DNA from 3 places in the Neobacillus sp. BF23-41 genome. Region 1 is predicted to be linked to each of the others. Evidence: predicted binding sites of a transcription regulator. Region 1 holds the regulator's gene; each other region holds the start of a gene.
What was found. Region 1 encodes LexA, which represses DNA repair genes until DNA is damaged. Its sites were predicted from a motif close to CGAACATATGTTCG; they were not measured.

Region 2: uvrB (excinuclease ABC subunit UvrB) is a predicted target of LexA. The motif match lies at 1,041-1,054, and genes of this name have one in related genera.
Region 3: AB7942_RS28810 (YolD-like family protein) is a predicted target of LexA. The motif match lies at 4,663-4,676, and genes of this name have one in related genera.

Annotation. Positions count from the first base shown of each region.
Region 1 covers NZ_JBGBPR010000040.1:14,624-20,888, forward strand. Annotated here, with positions in the region: gene tkt (transketolase) at 1-1,029, opposite strand, end outside; gene AB7942_RS28160 (DUF896 domain-containing protein) at 1,209-1,439, opposite strand; gene AB7942_RS28165 (YneB family resolvase-like protein) at 1,517-2,164, opposite strand; gene yneA (cell division suppressor protein YneA) at 2,177-2,500, opposite strand; gene lexA (transcriptional repressor LexA) at 2,658-3,281, shown strand; gene AB7942_RS28180 (hypothetical protein) at 3,853-4,107, opposite strand; gene glnA (type I glutamate--ammonia ligase) at 4,466-5,800, opposite strand; gene AB7942_RS28190 (MerR family transcriptional regulator) at 5,837-6,238, opposite strand.
Region 2 covers NZ_JBGBPR010000004.1:271,111-277,375, reverse strand. Annotated here, with positions in the region: gene panF (sodium/pantothenate symporter) at 1-628, shown strand, start outside; gene AB7942_RS09450 (CsbA family protein) at 717-974, shown strand; gene uvrB (excinuclease ABC subunit UvrB) at 1,196-3,175, shown strand; gene uvrA (excinuclease ABC subunit UvrA) at 3,183-6,056, shown strand.
Region 3 covers NZ_JBGBPR010000046.1:11,391-17,655, reverse strand. Annotated here, with positions in the region: gene AB7942_RS28835 (DUF7010 family protein) at 347-964, shown strand; gene AB7942_RS28830 (RDD family protein) at 1,030-1,539, shown strand; gene AB7942_RS28825 (DinB family protein) at 1,831-2,328, shown strand; partial or broken gene AB7942_RS28820 (aldo/keto reductase) at 2,713-3,427, opposite strand; gene AB7942_RS28815 (NAD(P)/FAD-dependent oxidoreductase) at 3,482-4,462, shown strand; gene AB7942_RS28810 (YolD-like family protein) at 4,707-5,045, shown strand; gene AB7942_RS28805 (hypothetical protein) at 5,147-6,085, shown strand.

The sequences.
Region 1 (6,265 bases):
ATCCCATCCTTCAGGAAGTTCATTATTTAATGCTTGTTCAAGCTGAGTAGCTAATTCAGGGTACTCTTTTTTATATTGAGCGAACAAATCATTCCACTCTTTTTCCTTTTTCTCACCATTTTCAACGATAAGTTTCTGGAAGTTATCATAGACTTCTTGCGGCACATGGAAATCTTCTTCAAATGTCCATTTATAAGCCTCTTTTGTAAGTTTTAATTCATTCGCTCCAAGTGGTGAACCATGAACACCTGAAGTTCCCGCACGGTTTGGTGAACCGTATCCAATTACTGTTCTTACTTCAATCATCGTTGGTCTGTCTAGATCGTTTCTAGCTTCTTCAAGAGCTTTTGCAATTTCTTCTAAATTATTGCCGTCTTCCACACGAACATATTGCCATCCGTATGATAGGAAGCGATCTTTGACACTTTCTGAGAACGACTTATCTAAGTCTCCATCAAGTGAGATATCGTTTGAATCGTAAAGGACTACCAATCGCCCTAATTTCAAGTGTCCTGCTAGCGACGCTGCCTCAGCAGATACACCCTCCATCAAATCTCCATCTCCACAGATACTGTATGTAAAATGGTTCACAAGTTCATATTTATCTTTATTATAAACACTTGCAACATGGCGTTCTGCCATTGCCATTCCTACTGCCATTGCAATCCCCTGTCCAAGTGGACCAGTAGTTGCTTCTACACCTTCAGTGTGGCCATACTCTGGGTGTCCAGGCGTTTTAGAGCCCCATTGGCGAAATTGCTTTAAGTCATCCATTGTTAAGTTGAAACCAGACAAGTGAAGCATGCTGTATAACAACGCTGAACCATGACCTGCTGACAAGACAAAACGATCACGGTTAAACCACTGTGGATTCTTTGGATTTTGGTTCAAGAAACGCGTCCATAAAGTATAGGTCATTGGCGCTGCACCCATCGGCATTCCTGGATGTCCTGAGTTTGCTTTTTCGATCGCATCAATGGAAAGCGTTCGAATGGAGGTAACAGATAAATCATCAATAGTATTAAACATGAATTACATCCTTTCCTAATCACAAGGTTACTAAATACATTTTCAATTTTATATCGCTACCGTTTTTTATTCAACAAATAGCATAATAATAAGAAACAAAAGTCACTATTTTTTTTATTTTTACACAAAAATAGTCAGTATATGTAAAATAGGAATACAAAAAATGTATTCCTGAACTTTTAGTGCAGTGTATTTTTTTTCCTAGCCTTGATTTTTTCCGGTGTAACGTCATTTCCTTCCGGATCAATAAACTTGGTGTTGGTAAGGGTATCAAGCATATTCGAACGAAAAGTAGCCAAATATTCACTTCTTAATTTAGTTTGCTCTTTCGCTTCTGTTTCAGTCAATCCCGTTGCTTTTGCTTTTCGTGCCAGCTCATTAATTCTAGCCATCTTTTCTTTTGAAAGCATTCAAAGACCTTCCTTTCAAACTATTTACATGACACCTGATTTTACTAAAAAAAAAACCTAATGACAAGGCAAAAGGTCTACTCTTCTTGTGATTCAATATATTCCTGGAATCTTCTATGAACAGTGGCTTTAGAAATGTTATAGCCAAAACCTCTAAGTGTAGCAGCTATTTCTGAAAAAATTAATCCATTTTTTCTTAACCGGACAATTTCTCCAATTGGAACTTCAATTTTCTCGCGTCCAGAGGATTCTCCGAGATTTTTTAAGTTTTTTTCTGGTTTATATCCATTCTGGACTGCTCGCTTCATTCCACGTTTGATTTTTGCATTATGTAGTTTTCGTTGGTACTCTTCAACCATACTTACGATGTTCAAAACCATGGAATCCGATTCTGAAAGCTGTAATTCTCCACTATGGGAGATACTATAAAGTTTAATATTTTCTTTTAATATGCAATGCAAGAGTGCAATTTTGGCGTTACCTCTACCGAGTCGTGTTTCATCCTGAATTAAGAGGGCTTGTACCTGCTTATCTCTAATTCGTTCTAATAATTGAAAAATCCCCTCACGATTGAAATCATAACCACTAGCCTTTTCTTTAATTACCCTATCAATCTCAAAGTGATAGGTGTTAGCTAGTTGCGTTAATTCCTCTTCCTGGCGCTTTAACGAAGATTCTTGTGTTTCCTTATTTGTGCTGACACGGCAGTATATAATTGCTTTCATAAAAATTCCTTTCTATTCACCAACGGCGCTTGCAAATTCATTCGTAGATGAGACTTCTTTACTCACCGGAATGATAATTTCTTCACCAGGAAAAATTTGATCATCATCTAATTCATTATGCTTTTTTATCCAAGCAACAAATTCCTTGTTTGATAATGAATGTTGACCCGAGAATTGATCAGAGATTTCCCATAGTGAATCTCCTTCTGTGATTGTAACCTTTAAATAATCCTCTTGCGCGTTCGAATGATGTTGGAATGATAATATGATTGAAAGTGAACAACTTAAAATAATAAGAGTAATAGCATAGGAGTATTTGTTCCATAATTTTTTCATAAATAACACCTCTATAAGAATGTATGTTCGATTTGATATTTTTATTATAAATCGAACGTTTGTTTGTTGTCAACCATATTTTCGAACTTATGTTTGTATAAAAAATGCGAACATGTTATAATAAAGTCAACATTAACCAGGCGAGGTGGATTTTATCATGGCTAAAATATCAAAGAGGCAGCAAGATATCTTAGACTTCATTAAAAGTGAGGTTAAGAGTAAAGGATATCCCCCTTCAGTAAGGGAAATTGGAGAAGCGGTTGGACTCGCATCCAGTTCTACTGTTCACGGACATCTAGCAAGATTGGAAAGCAAAGGACTTATTAGACGGGATCCTACAAAACCAAGAGCAATTGAAATATTAGAAGCAGATGTTGCTGCACATATACCAAGAAATACAGTTGTCAATGTTCCAGTGGTTGGGAAAGTAACGGCAGGACTCCCAATTACAGCGATTGAAAATGTGGAAGAGTATTTTCCGCTTCCAGAAAGTCTTGCACCTGCAGATGAACAAGTTTTCATGTTAGAAATCATGGGTGAGAGTATGATAGAAGCTGGGATTCTAGACGGGGATTATGTAATTGTGAAACAGCAGCCAACCGCTAATAACGGGGATATTGTTGTGGCAATGACCGAGGAAGATGAAGCCACCTGTAAAAGATTTTTCAAGGAAAAAGATTACATACGCCTGCAGCCGGAAAATTCTACAATGGACCCTATTATATTAAGGAATGTTTCGATTTTAGGTAAAGTTATTGGGGTTTACAGACATATTCATTAAGTTTAAGAGAGTTGGCATACACGTGCCGACTCTTTTTTTGTTGTGCTAATCAACTTCAAGCTGAAGAAATTACAGAAGCCGGGATTGAGTGGGGCTACGTGACCGTTCTAGAAGAACCTCTACGAGGTGGGGCACGTAGAGACTGTACGTGACCTTTCCGGAAGAATTCCTACGAGGTGGGGCACCTAGAGTCGGCCTACGACACCTTACCGGAAAAATTCCTACGAGTTGGGGCACGTAGAGGGGTCCTACGTGACCGTTCCAGAAGAATCTCTGCGAGTTGGGACACGTAGAGGCGGTCTACGTGACCGTTCCAGAAGAATTCCTACGAGTTGGGGCACGTAGAGGCGGCCTACGTGACCGTTCCAGAACAATTTCACAGAGTTGGGTCACGTAGAGACGGCCTACGTGACCGGTTCCAGAAGAATCTCTGCGAGTTGGGGCACGTAGAGACGGTCTACGTGACCGTTCCAAAGAAATAGCAATGAGGTCGTTTCCTGTTGTCTCTATGACAGAAGAGCTGCATTATTCAAACTAAAAAGGAGCAGCCATACGCCGCTCCTTTATCTTCCTATTTCGCTATTCTTGCTTGTATTTCAGATAGTTTCACCTTAAAAAGCACTTTATATACTTTCGTGTCCCCTTCATTAAAACTGGAATGTGTAACATACGTTCCTTTAAAGGTCTTGCGCTGTTCATCAAATAGAAAGCATTCCTGACCTTTTGTTCCTGATTCTATCAAACATAAAATAAGATCAGGCTTCTTATACGTCTTTTCTCGTAGTATTTCTTGGGTTAGAGCATTACAAATTTGCAGTTTATACAATTTAGAGCACCTCCCAAATGTTTACAACTTAAGCATATATTATTTAGGATTAAGTAAACCGTAAAAATTGTGAATTTTTAAAGAACATCAAGCACTTCTTCCTTTCTATTCTATTCCTATTAAATTTATTTAGAATGATCGAGGATGCTTAATTGGAAAAGAGCCATCGAAGGTATTGACGACCGAAGTTGTTGAGAAAGAGCAATTCGGGTCGTCAATCGGGCTTATTGGCTACCGTAATTGTTTTAATGGAACAAACCAGGTAGTCAATGGGATAGCATTTCTCACTGAGAGAATCTTAGCAAAGAAGCGCGACATAGAAAAACCCTGACGCTAGGCGCCAGGGCTTTAGATGATATTAATACATGCTCATATATTGATCGCGTTCCCATTGGTGAACGACTGTGCGGAACATATCCCACTCGATTTCTTTTGCTTCAACAAAGTGTTCCATAATGTGCTCGCCAAGACCTGACACAATTACTTCGTCAGATTTTAGTTGATCTAATGCTTGAGCTAATGTTGCAGGAAGATCGACGATACCTTCTTCGATTCTCTCTTCTTTACTCATTACATAGATGTTTCTGTCAACTGGTGCCGGCGGAGTTAACTTGTTTTTAATTCCGTCTAAGCCGGCCTTAAGAAGAACAGCCATTGCAAGGTATGGATTAGCAGATGGATCTACACTTCTTACTTCCACACGTGTACTTAATCCACGAGAAGCAGGAATACGAATTAATGGTGAACGGTTTCTAGCTGACCAAGCCACATAGCATGGTGCTTCATAGCCAGGAACAAGACGCTTATATGAGTTTACAGTTGGGTTTGTTACCGCTGTAAAGGCTGGAGCATGCTTTAGAATTCCAGCGATAAATTGACGAGCATTATCACTCATTTCTAGATCACCAGATGGTTCGTAGAATGAATTAACTCCATTCTTAAACAATGAAAGATTCATGTGCATTCCAGATCCATTGACACCATACAATGGTTTTGGCATGAATGTTGCGTGCAAACCATGTTTACGTGCAATTGTTTTTACAACTAGCTTGAAAGTTTGAATTTGGTCACAAGCTGTTAGTGCATCTGCATATTTAAAGTCGATTTCATGCTGACCTGGTGCAACTTCATGGTGGGAAGCTTCGATTTCAAAGCCCATTTCTTCTAATTCAAGCACGATATCACGGCGGCAGTTTTCGCCAAGATCGATAGGGGCTAAATCAAAATATCCGCCTTTGTCGTTTAGGTCTAATGATGGTTCGCCTTGTTCGTCTAATTTAAATAAGAAGAATTCTGGCTCAGGCCCTAGGTTAAAGCTAGTGAATCCAAGGTCTTCCATTTCTTTTAATACTCTTCTTAAGTTATTACGAGGATCACCTTCAAATGGTTTTCCTTCTGGAGTATAAATATCACAGATTAAGCGGGCAACTTTCCCTTTTTCTGCTGTCCAAGGGAATACAACCCATGTGTTAAGGTCAGGATATAGTAACATATCAGATTCTTCAATACGTACAAAACCTTCAATTGAAGAACCGTCAAACATCATTTTGTTATCAAGTGCTTTTTCTAATTGGCTAATTGGAATCTCCACGTTTTTGATAGTTCCAAGGATGTCTGTGAATTGCAAACGAATAAATTTCACGTTTTCTTCGACCGCTAATCTTTTAATATCTTCTCTTGAATACTTTGCCATTTTCTTACCCCCTATTTTTTAAAAGAAACTTCCACATTAATGAAAGAATCTTGACATATCTCCTTGACGTAAAGAGGATCGATTGTTTCGACCTAAATGCATCATTTCGTTGCGTAGCAACTTTCTAAGCTGTTCATCTGTTAATTCGCGCTTAGTCTTTTCTGTTTGTTGCTCAAGAATGTTTGATTGTTGCTCTTTTACTAGGAACAATTGTTTAATGCCTGCCATATTGACACCTTGATCAATTAAATCCTTAATTTCTAGAAGCCTATCAATATCATTTAAACAATATAGCCGTCTATTCCCCTCGGTTCTTGCTGGAGAAATCAATTGGTGTTCTTCGTAGTAACGAATTTGCCTGGCTGTAAGTTCCGTTAGTTGCATGACTGTTCCGATTGGAAACAGTGGCATGGAACGGCGAATTTCCTTTCCACTCATCTAATTCCTCCTCCCCTCGGGTTATTT
Region 2 (6,265 bases), on a different contig from region 1:
TATTGGAACTATTGTCGTCGGTTTTATCATGCTGGGTATGCATCTCATTGGCGTGTTCGCAAGACCGGTTCTGCCAGGTGTGAAAATCGGCGATACTGTTATGCCTTTGTTATCAATGAAAGTACTGCCGCCCTATGCTGCGGGCATCGTTCTCGCTGCACCGATGGCAGCCATCATGTCGACGGTGGACGCTTTATTAATTTTGGTTAGCTCTGCTATTGTAAAAGATGTCTATTTAAATTACATTAAGCCGGATGCAGGGAACGACCTTGTGAAAAAGGTTAGTTTCAGCGTGACGGCGATTATTGGAATTGTAGTCATTATGTTCTCGTTAAGTCCACCTGATTTAATCGTTTGGTTGAATCTGTTTTCTTTTGGGGGACTCGAGTCGGTCTTTATTTGGCCGGTTATTTTAGGATTATATTGGAGTAAGGGCAATAAATACGGAGCAATCACTTCGATGGTTTTAGGGATGGGTTCTTATATTTTATTAGATCAATTTTATCCGAATGCATTTGGGTTTCATACGGTGGTCCTCCCTATTCTGCTTTCTCTCCTGGGATTCGTGGTAACTAGTTTATTTACACAGCAAAACGAAGGTATGATCAATGTTAGAATGGAAAAATAAGCCAAGGTGCTTCGAAAGGCAGTTCATGTATCATTTTTGTTGCAATTATGTGCAATAATTTCTAGAATGAATTAACAGAGATTAATGTATGAATGAGGTGTACTCATTGGAAACCGTTATTCGATATTTTTCAGCACTTATTCTTCCAGGGCTGCTGGTTTTGCTTTTTACAAGGGTTACTTACAACCGGGTCATCGGGCTAATTTTAACCGTTGCCCTGATTGCTACTTCTGTATATAAAGGGTATACCAATACATTTATGCTCATCGTAGTGGATGCCTTTTCGTTAACAGCAGGGTTTTGGATGGCTGAAAAAATGAAGCAGAGGGTCATTAATAAGAGTTAATACATTCGAAGTTTTAGTGAGTCTGTCAGGAAAATGGCAGGCTTTTTGTGTTGGAATTTTAAAAAACGAATATTCGTTCGCATATTATTGGTTTGTTTTTAGGGGAATGTGGTAAAATGTTAATATGAATTTTAGTGGATACACTTGAAAGCAACCATCCCGGTCCATCAACAAGGTACATATGCTGAAAAGTGATTGATATTTCGGGAGGGGGAATATTTGTGAAAGACCAATTTGAATTAGTTTCAAAGTACTCGCCACAAGGGGATCAGCCCGAGGCAATCAGACAATTAGTCGAGGGTATTCGAAACAATAAACGCCAGCAGACGCTGCTTGGCGCTACAGGTACGGGTAAAACATTTACGATTTCCAACGTGATTAAAGAAGTAAATAAACCTACCCTTGTCATCGCCCACAACAAAACACTAGCTGGACAGCTCTACAGTGAGTTTAAAGAATTTTTCCCAAACAACGCAGTCGAGTATTTTGTCAGTTATTATGATTACTTTCAGCCAGAGGCTTACGTCCCACAGACCGATACCTTCATTGAAAAAGATGCTAGTATCAACGATGAAATTGATAAACTGCGGCACTCAGCGACATCTTCCCTATTCGAACGGAAAGATGTGATTGTGATTGCGTCTGTTTCCTGTATTTATGGATTAGGTTCTCCTGAAGAATATAGTGAAATGGTGTTATCGCTCAGAACGGGAATGGAAGTGGAACGCAATCAACTATTGCGCCGATTAGTCGATATCCAATACGATCGAAACGATATCGATTTCAAGCGCGGAACTTTCCGTGTCCGTGGCGATGTTGTTGAGATTTTCCCTGTTTCTCGTGATGAGCACTGCATGCGTGTCGAGTTTTTTGGTGATGAAATTGATCGGATTCGAGAGGTCGATGCATTAACCGGAGAAATCATTGGGGAACGAGAACATGTAGCGATTTTTCCAGCATCCCACTTCGTTACAAGGGAAGAAAAGCTGAAAATAGCGATTGAAAATATTGAAAAAGAACTGGAAGGTCGTCTGGAAGAACTGCGAGATGATAATAAATTGCTCGAAGCACAGCGACTTGAACAGCGGACCCGCTATGACCTGGAAATGATGCGTGAAATGGGTTTTTGCTCAGGGATTGAAAATTACTCGCGCCATTTAACCTTAAGGGATGCGGGCTCGACACCTTATACACTGCTTGATTATTTTCCAAAGGACTTTTTGATGGTGATTGATGAGTCGCATGTTACCTTACCGCAAGTGAGAGGGATGTTTAATGGGGATAAAGCGCGGAAACAAGTGCTTGTTGATCATGGCTTCCGTCTGCCATCGGCGCTTGATAACCGGCCGTTAATGTTTGATGAGTTCGAAAAGCATATCCAGAATATCATTTTTGTTTCGGCTACACCTGGACCATACGAGCTTGAGCATACGCCGGAAATGGTTTCGCAGATTATCCGCCCGACAGGACTTTTGGATCCAACACTTGAGGTCCGTCCAATTGAGGGGCAAATCGATGACTTGATTGGTGAAATTCACGAACGGGTTAGGAAAAATGAACGTGTCCTGGTTACCACTTTAACGAAAAAAATGTCCGAGGACCTAACCGATTATCTAAAGGAAATCGGTATCAAAGTTCAATATTTACATTCGGAGGTTAAGACACTCGAACGGATTGAAATTATCCGAGAACTGCGTCTCGGCAAATATGACGTTCTCATCGGAATTAACCTGCTCCGAGAAGGACTGGATATACCAGAGGTTTCGCTCATCGCAATTCTGGATGCCGACAAGGAAGGATTCCTTCGTTCCGAACGGTCGTTAATCCAAACGATTGGCCGTGCCGCCCGGAATGCCCATGGACACGTCATCATGTATGCAGACAAAATCACAAACTCGATGGAATTAGCAATAAGTGAAACGAAACGCCGTCGTGCCATTCAGGAAGAATATAATCGCAAGCATGGAATCACGCCAATGACGATTCAGAAAGATATTCGCGATGTCATCCGTGCCACCCATGCAGCAGAAGATCAGGAAGATTACAAACCAGCGGCATCATTTAGTAAAATGTCGAAGAAAGAAAAAGAAAAACTAATTGCCACGATGGAAAAAGAAATGAAGGTCGAAGCCAAGGCGCTAAATTTTGAACGCGCAGCTGAGCTTCGTGATTTAATATTGGAACTTAAGGCGGAAGGATGACGTTACAATGGCAATGGAAAAACTGATTGTGAAAGGCGCCAGAGCCCACAATTTGAAAAATATAGATGTCACCATTCCGAGAGATAAGCTTGTTGTACTGACGGGACTTTCCGGCTCAGGAAAGTCCTCGCTTGCCTTTGATACGATTTATGCAGAAGGACAAAGGCGCTATGTCGAATCCCTGTCTGCCTATGCGCGGCAATTCCTTGGACAGTTGGATAAACCGGATGTGGATGCGATTGAGGGTCTCTCTCCGGCCATCTCCATCGATCAAAAAACAACAAGCCGGAACCCTCGTTCAACGGTCGGTACGGTGACAGAAATCTATGATTATTTACGGTTATTATTTGCGAGGGTCGGACACCCAACCTGTCCGATTCATGGAATTGAAATTTCCTCGCAAACGATTGAGCAAATGGTCGACCGTATTTTAGAATACCCGGAACGGACCAAAATGCAAATCCTTGCCCCTGTTATTTCAGGCCGTAAAGGATCACATGTGAAGGTGTTCGAGGATATCAAGAAACAAGGATTTGTCCGTGTCCGTGTGGATGGGGAAATGATTGACCTTGGTGATGATATCGAACTTGAAAAAAACAAAAAGCATTCGATTGAGGTTATTATCGACCGGATCGTTGTCAAGGAAGGGGTATCGGCAAGGATTGCCGATTCACTCGAGACAGCGCTGAAACTGGGCGAAGGTAAGGTTATTGTTGACGTTATCGGACAAGAAGAACTGTTATTTAGTGAAAATCATGCCTGTCCGCACTGTGGTTTTTCAATTGGAGAACTAGAACCGCGGATGTTTTCCTTCAACAGTCCGTTTGGCGCCTGCTCAGAATGTGATGGGCTTGGCTCTAAGCTTGAAGTCGATCTCGATCTGGTTATTCCTAATCGTGATTTGACACTAAAAGAGCATGCGATTGCCCCGTGGGAGCCAACAAGTTCTCAATATTATCCGCAGTTGCTTGAGGCCGTATGCAATCATTTCGGTGTGGATATGAATACTCCTGTTAAGGAAATCCCTGAACACTTGTTGGAAAAAGTCCTCTATGGGGGTGGGCGTGAAAAGATTTATTTCCGCTATGAAAATGATTTTGGCCAGATTCGTGAGGGCAATATTGAATTTGAAGGTGTCATCCGAAATGTTGAGCGCCGATACAAAGAGACAAGCTCAGATTACATCCGTGAGCAAATGGAAAAATACATGGGCGAGCAGGCATGTCCAACTTGTAAAGGATATCGTTTAAAAAAGGAAACCTTGGCTGTCCTAATTAATGGACGTCATATTGCCCATGTTACCGACCTTTCGATTGAAGAAGCGAATCAATTTTTTGCAGAATTGAAGCTATCAGAAAAAGAAATGCAAATTGCCAAATTGATTTTCCGTGAAATTAGTGAACGTCTAGGTTTCTTAATTAATGTAGGTCTCGATTATTTAACACTGAGCCGGACAGCTGGTACGCTTTCAGGCGGGGAAGCCCAGCGGATTCGCTTGGCCACACAAATCGGTTCGCGTTTAACGGGTGTCCTATATATCTTGGATGAACCGTCAATCGGACTGCATCAGCGGGATAATGACCGCTTAATCGGGGCATTGCAAAACATGCGCGATATCGGCAACACCTTGATTGTCGTCGAGCATGATGAGGACACCATGCTTGCTGCCGATTATTTGATTGATATCGGCCCAGGTGCCGGGGTGCATGGCGGTGAAATCGTCTCGGCTGGTACACCTGCTGAGGTGATGGCTGACCCGAATTCACTGACAGGTCAATATCTATCAGGGAAGAAGTTTATTCCACTGCCACTTGAGCGCCGCAAACCGGATGGACGTTTTATTGAAATCAAGGGTGCTTCAGAAAATAACTTAAAAAATGTCAATGTCAAGCTTCCGCTTGGTATGTTTATTGCAGTAACAGGTGTATCGGGGTCGGGGAAAAGTACCCTTATCAACGAGATTCTCCATAAATCACTTTCACAAAAGCTGCACCGTGCAAAAACAAAACCTGGTGAACATAAAAGCATTAAAGGAATTGAGTATTTAGAAAAAGTCATCGATATCGATCAGTCGCCAATCGGCCGAACACCCCGTTCGAATCCTGCCACCTATACCGGGGTTTTCGATGACGTCCGTGATGTGTTTTCGAACACAAATGAAGCGAAAGTCCGTGGTTATAAAAAGGGCCGCTTCAGCTTTAATGTGAAGGGCGGACGCTGCGAAGCGTGCCGCGGTGATGGGATTATCAAAATTGAAATGCACTTTTTACCCGATGTGTATGTACCTTGCGAAGTCTGCCACGGCAAGCGATATAATCGTGAAACCTTAGAAGTAAAGTACAAAGGAAAAAACATTTCAGATATCCTCGATATGACCGTGGAAGCTGGAGTTGAATTTTTTGAAAACATTCCAAAAATCAGCCGCAAGCTGCAAACCATTTATGATGTTGGCCTCGGATACATTAAATTAGGGCAGCCGGCGACAACTTTATCTGGAGGAGAAGCGCAGCGCGTCAAGCTCGCTTCTGAACTGCACCGTCGCTCGCAAGGGAAATCCTTTTACATTTTAGATGAGCCGACAACAGGTCTTCATGTCGATGACATTTCACGTTTGCTCGTTGTGCTGCAGCGCTTGGTTGATAATGGCGATACTGTGTTGGTGATCGAGCATAATCTCGATGTCATTAAGGCAGCCGATTACCTTGTCGATCTTGGACCTGAGGGCGGCGACAAGGGCGGAACGATTGTGGCAACCGGAACACCTGAAAAGATAGCCGAAGTTCCTGAATCATATACGGGCAAGTACTTAAAACCAATTCTAGAACGTGACCGGTTACGAATGAAACAGGAAATTGAAGATAAGAGTACCATAAAAGCATAGGTAGTATAGAAGAGCCGAAATTCGGAGGGGATGCCTTCTTAATTCGGTTCTTTTTTTAAACTTATTTAGAAGCTGGAGCCGTAAATGTGGGTTTGGCGGAATCATCGCTGGAATCGGCGGAATAAGTTTGAGAGTTCGCGGAATAAATAGTGAGGTGGGCGGAATAAATTCAAAGTTTGGCAGAAATCCGGATCAAGTTGGCGGAATCC
Region 3 (6,265 bases), on a different contig from region 1:
GGGGGTGGAGTACAATTTACCGCAAGGTAGAAAGGCTCCCTTCTACTCGACTAGTAAAATAACTGAGGTGCCATTTTTGTAGCTTTTTCACATTTTCCAATATTCAACAATCGGGCGCGTTTATTTAATAACGCGTCTTTTTCGTGTATTGGTCCATATAGTTGAATAAGGTATTTGAGATAAGGGGCGAGCAGAATAGTTCAGTAATTTGCCGGCCTGAATATAAATATAAATGTAAATATATAAAGGTATAGAGGGCTTTTTCGCCAATGAACCGCCTAAAGCAAATGTAAACAAACAAGTGGTTTTAATGAACAAATACATAGGTGAAAGGAGATTTTTATTTGTGACACATGCATCAAGTACTATTCCTAGAGCCGCAGTTCGTGGATCGGCAGTTGGCATATTTTTCATGGCGTTTTTTGGAACTCTGTGGGCGTATACAGGGATTATGGGATTAAACGGCTGGGGAGTTCCATTGTTGTTAATTGCTGCTATTACCATATGTATAGTTCTGTTCATCTGCGGTGTTTCATTAATATGTGCATCACGGGAATTAACGAATCAGGTTTCAAAAACAGATTTTAGGCGTGGGAATCGTACGATGTTTTGGTTTAACATTATTTTCGCGGCCGAGGGTTTGGCTATATTCATCACGATTGCTGTATGTAACGCTACTCGTCATTCTGAACTTATACCTCTCATAATCGCTATTATTGTCGGTGTTCATTTTCTTCCATTGGCCCATCTTTTCCGAGTAAGAATCTATTATTTTACGGGTACACTCCTTTGTTTACTTGCTATTATTACATTACTGTTTGTACCTGAGAAGGTTACGCTTGGGGAATATCAAATAAATGCATTTATGTCTGTAGTGGGCTTTGGCTCTGCTTTGATCTTATGGGGAACTAGTCTGGCAATATGGTTAATAGGTAGAAGATTGTTAGGTATCATTCCGAAATAAATATATTTGGTGAGGAGTTGTTTTTTGGGAGATCATGAGACGGAAATAGAGGAGCTGATCTTGCTATGTCTTATGCGCCATTTAAAATCCGTATTTACGCTTCCTTATTAGATTATCTAGTAATCGTTATATATGGTATTTTTATAGGTGGCATTTCTTTTGTATTTCGATCATTTTTAAACCCCTTATTTACAAGTTCCCCAGTAAAAGCTGAACTAACAGGTTTTTTTATGATGACGTTGCCAGTTACGCTTTATTTTATTTTATGTGAATGTTCTAAATGGCAGGGAACATTGGGGAAGAGAAAAATGGGTATCCGTGTTGTTGACGGTGTCGGTCAGCGCATTGGAATCGGTCGCTCAGCTTTTCGAACAGCTATCAAGTTTTTTCCTTGGGAGGTTGCTCACTTCGGTATATGGAGATTAATGCTTCCAACAGACTTTTCTGAGTTTATAGTTTATGTGATTCTATATGCTGTTAATCTTGTAATATTTTTATATCTAATAATTCCACTCACAAATAAAAAAAGGAAAAATGTTTATGACTGGATAGCAGGAACAGAAGTAGTGCGCTGATTATAATAAGGTGCTTATTTAGCTAATACTCTAGTCAAAAAGGTTAATGGACTCAATAGCCTTTAATAATATTTTCGTTCTTCCATTATCGGGCGCATTTCTGTTGCAAGAATTGTGCTCTTTCTTTATGTTAAGGACCAGATTGTTGAATAGGGTTTTACAAGAATAGCAAAATATCCTTCGCGATTAATATGCCTTTGAGAGAAGCGGATGGTTAGCTGAACATGATACAATGAATTTGAAAGGCTTGTTTAATAAATGAAGGATTTGCTAATTTAAGGAGGGAATGGAATGTTTACATCAGTAAATGATTTCTTAAACGAATGGAAACAAGAAGCAGCTGTTACCCAAAAAGTGCTGGATGTGCTGACGGATGAATCGTTGAATCAGGAAGTTTCTCCAAGATTATACAGCATTGGAAGCCTGGCTTGGCACATTACTGGAGCAGCTTACTACTTTCCTTCACAGGTTGGATTAAAATTTGAGATTCCTGATCTTCAAAAAGAGGCACCGAAATCAGCTGCTGAAATCAGCGAGACCTACAAAACAGTAAGTCAGCGGTTAACACAAGCATTTTCTGAACAGGTTTCAGATGAAAAAATGAACAAAATGGTGAATTTATTTGGAATGGACATGCCAGTTCAAGCTGTTTTCCGTCTGCTAATTCAACATCAGGCTCATCATCGCGGACAATTGACTGTCCTTATGAGGCAAGCTGACTTGAACGTTCCTGGCGTATATGGTCCTAGCAAAGAAGAATGGGAAGCAATGAATGCTCAAAAGAGCTGATATCGTCATGATGCAAAAAAGCCGGCGCCTGCCGGTTTTTTGTACTATCAGAATTTATTTCATTTTTTAACTCAGTTTGCGCACTGAATCCGTTTTTATATTCATTATAACAAAAATGATATTCAAGAATCTGGCGCTATTCTGTAAGAATTGCGTCTTTCTTTATGAATTGGGCCAGATTGTGGAGGATCAGTTTAAAAAAAATTTGGGTATTTTTCGATGAGATTGTGAAGGAATGTACTTAAGCTAACGTGGCAGGTTAGTTTAAGTACATTCCTTCACAAAGTCATAAGAAGCGTGATCTTCCTAGTTAGGGAATTGGGCACTTATTTTAGTAAAGAACAAAACAAGCTGCCCAATAATAGTAGGCATCCTTTCATTTTGTTATATATAATCATTAATAATCAAATTAAAGCTACGGAGCCCTTTCACCATCTCAGGATCTCTATGTGAAAAGAACAAACTCTCTTTCGTATCTAACGCAGCAATCGTATCCATATCTTCTTGACTTAATTCAAAGTCAAAGATATTAAAGTTTTCGATGATTATTTCCTTATGAACAGACTTTGGAATAACAACGATTCCTCTTTGTGTCAACCAACGTAAAATCACCTGGGCAACGGATTTATTATTCTTTTTGGCTACCGATACTAAAACTTCGTTCCCGAAGATGTTATTTAGGCAGGAGTTACTTCATTATGAATAATCAAATCGTTCAGACGGTCCATCTGGAAGTTACTAACCTCAATCACTCTGATCTTCCTTCTTGGTACAATTCCTTCATAGCACGCCAAGAGCCATATACATCACCTAATGGTTGATGAATTAAATATAAATCCAAATAGTCCAATTGCAGTCTTTCTAGCGATTTTGCAATTGCTTTTTGTGTGCTCTCTTAACCAGCATCCTGAATCCAGAGTTTTGTAGTAATAAACAATTCTTCTCTTGCTACGCCACTACGCTTAATTGCTTTGCAAACGGCTTCCTCGTTTTGATAGGCGGCAGCTGTATCAATTAAACGATAACCTGCCATAATAGCATCATAAACGCTTCAATCACATTCATCAGCGTCTGTAATCTGATAAACTCCGAAGCCCAGTGTCTGGTCGTCTTAATTACAGACTTTTGAATAGTTGAATAAAAGGGTGAAGATATGTCTCATAAAGATTCTTATCAATGCATTATTGTCGGAGGTGGAATTGCTGGGTTGCAGGCTGCAATTCAGCTCGGGCGATACAATCATCAAGTACTTGTGATTGATAAAGGAGAAGGACGTTCCACATTATGTAAATGTTATCATAACGTATTAGGTTGGCCTGATGGTGTTGATGGACAAACGCTTCGTCACTTAGGAAGACAACATGCAGAGAAATATGGAGTAACTTTTAAGGAAGATGAGATTGTAAAAGTAGAAAAACAAGGGGAAAAGTTCAAATTACAAGGAACTTCACTAAATTGCTATGAAAGTAAATGCCTATTATTAGCTACGGGTATAAAAGATCACATCCCATTAGAAATACCTAACTTAAAGGAATGTCTAGGAATATCAATATATATTTGCCCTGATTGTGACGGCTATGAAGTGACAAATAAAAAAGTGATTGTAGCTGGATCAGGTGATCCTGGGGCAAACATGGCTCTAACCCTTACGTACTGGACGAAGGAACTTATTTATATAAATTCAGACGGTAAGAAAATAAGTGAGAGTGTTCAAATGAATTTAGCTGAAAATGGAATTCCAATGATAGTGGACAAAGTTATTGGAGTAGAGACAAATGGTGAAGGACGGTTTACTGCCTTTTTGACAGGAGATGGAAATAAAATAAAAGGAGAACGAGGGTTTCTTGCCTATGGTGGAAATAAAGTAAATACAGATTTGTTAAAACAATTAGGCATTGAACGACTAGAAAATCTACATATCCCAACAAATCCGAGGACGAAGGAAACAAATGTACCAAACGTTTGGGTTGCAGGTGATATCGGTGTTCACTCGGAGCTATTAACAATTGCAATGGGAGAGGGAGCACAAGCAGCGATTTGGATCCATAAACGTATATTAGAACAAAGAAGGGACTCGATTGATAAATTTTTTTCCAATTCTTTTGAGAACACTAATGAAAATAGGGGGATTTGAAGAAAATGTTAAGGAGTTTTTTCATGAAAGAAAAGGCATTATTTTTATCATCATCCTTATAGGTTTGGGAATGATGGCTTACTACGGCGTTGAATAAACCAAAAATCAAGATAGCTTTACCTATTAAACCATTATTGGATTCCAAGCTTTCCTACCTTTAAGACCACGTAAAATTGGTCTTTTTATTTTTATTCACATACAGAACGTTTGTTCGTGTATAATAAGAACGAAGGAGGTGTTCGTAATGACGATAAGAGACCGCGGAAAAGTTAAATGGCAGTTCGCCTTTGGAATGCCGGAGCTAATTAAGGCGCAACGTGATTTATGGCGGGATTCAGAACGTGTTGAAAAACCGTTACTAGACGTTTATGAACTCGAGGAATTCGATCAGCGGATAGCTTACGCAATGGCGTATAAGCTAACGGTGAGGCTTAGCGTATGGTCTGACGGATTCACCACGGAGATTACTGGCGCCGTTAACCGCGTTGATCCGATTACGCATGAACTCCGAATAGATGTAAGGACTGGCGAATATGAACGGGTGGCATTCGAAGATGTGTGCGCAGTTACTGTCGTAGATTAGGTTTTTCTAATTTCAACTAACGGAGCAGGTTAGTGCAAGAAGGGATAAGATGAGAAAGAGGAGAATATGCGTGTAAGAATATTTATTAAGGAGCTGTTTATATGCTTCATATGAATGTAATCAAAAAATTTAAAACCTCTTATCAAATTAAATTTTCGAATGACTATCGTTTTTTATGTCATACAATGGGCAGTAAAACAATTATTTATGATACAAGTTCTTGGGAAAAAATAAAGGAGCTTAGTAAACCTAGTAATCCAGGAGATATTCATTTCTCAGACAATGATGATTATTTATATATAAAAAACACAATCGGTACTGTATGTGTGTATGAAACGGTTGGATTTCAGTTAATCAAAACCATTAAATCGAATAAAAAATATCAACTTGTTGAAGGGGACTTTGCTTTAACTAATACTTCACTCATTATCCTTGATACACTGAAAACGAAAGACGGACATCAACTGGCATTAATCAACATAGAGAAGGGTGAGTTTAGCGTACTAACTCAATTTAAAGATTCAATTACTCTTTTTTATTTTAATCACTTTATCCAGGCTGAAAGTGCCTATTTATTTACTTTGAGTTATGTAAATAATGAAGGTTACCGAGTCGAAAAAATAGTAAAAGTTAAAGAACCAATAAATAAAGAGTCCATTGAAGTATTAGACAACTTAGAAATTCGGAATTGGGATTCCATCATCTTTAACTCTATTCATAACATATATATTGTGGTTCAAGATTATGACATAGTTATACTTGATGGACAGTTTAAAGAAATTTTAAAGAAAGACTGCTTATCAGAACAGGATTATCCTGACCACTTTGGTTATTTTCAACATATGCACCAGTCAAACGATGGTCGATATATTATCCTTACATATAGTGAGACAGTTTTAATCCTGCGATACGATGATTTAGAACCCATTGTAGTTGAAGAAATACAATATGCTTGTTTTGGGGAATTCAGCAACGATGACCGATTTATTCTTATAGGAACGTGGGAGAATGGTTACATCCTTGAAAACACCCTACGTTAGTGTCTTGGGAGAGATGAAGGTCACCGTTCTTCTCTTTTCTAATAATGATTGTGAAATTCTTCACTTAAAGTAACGGGTGCTTATCTTGAATAAGATTTAAGCAATGATCTTCCACAATCAATCGCTATTAACAGGTAGTCACAAAAAAAGGCAACACTTGGCCGCCTTCTTTCCTTGGTA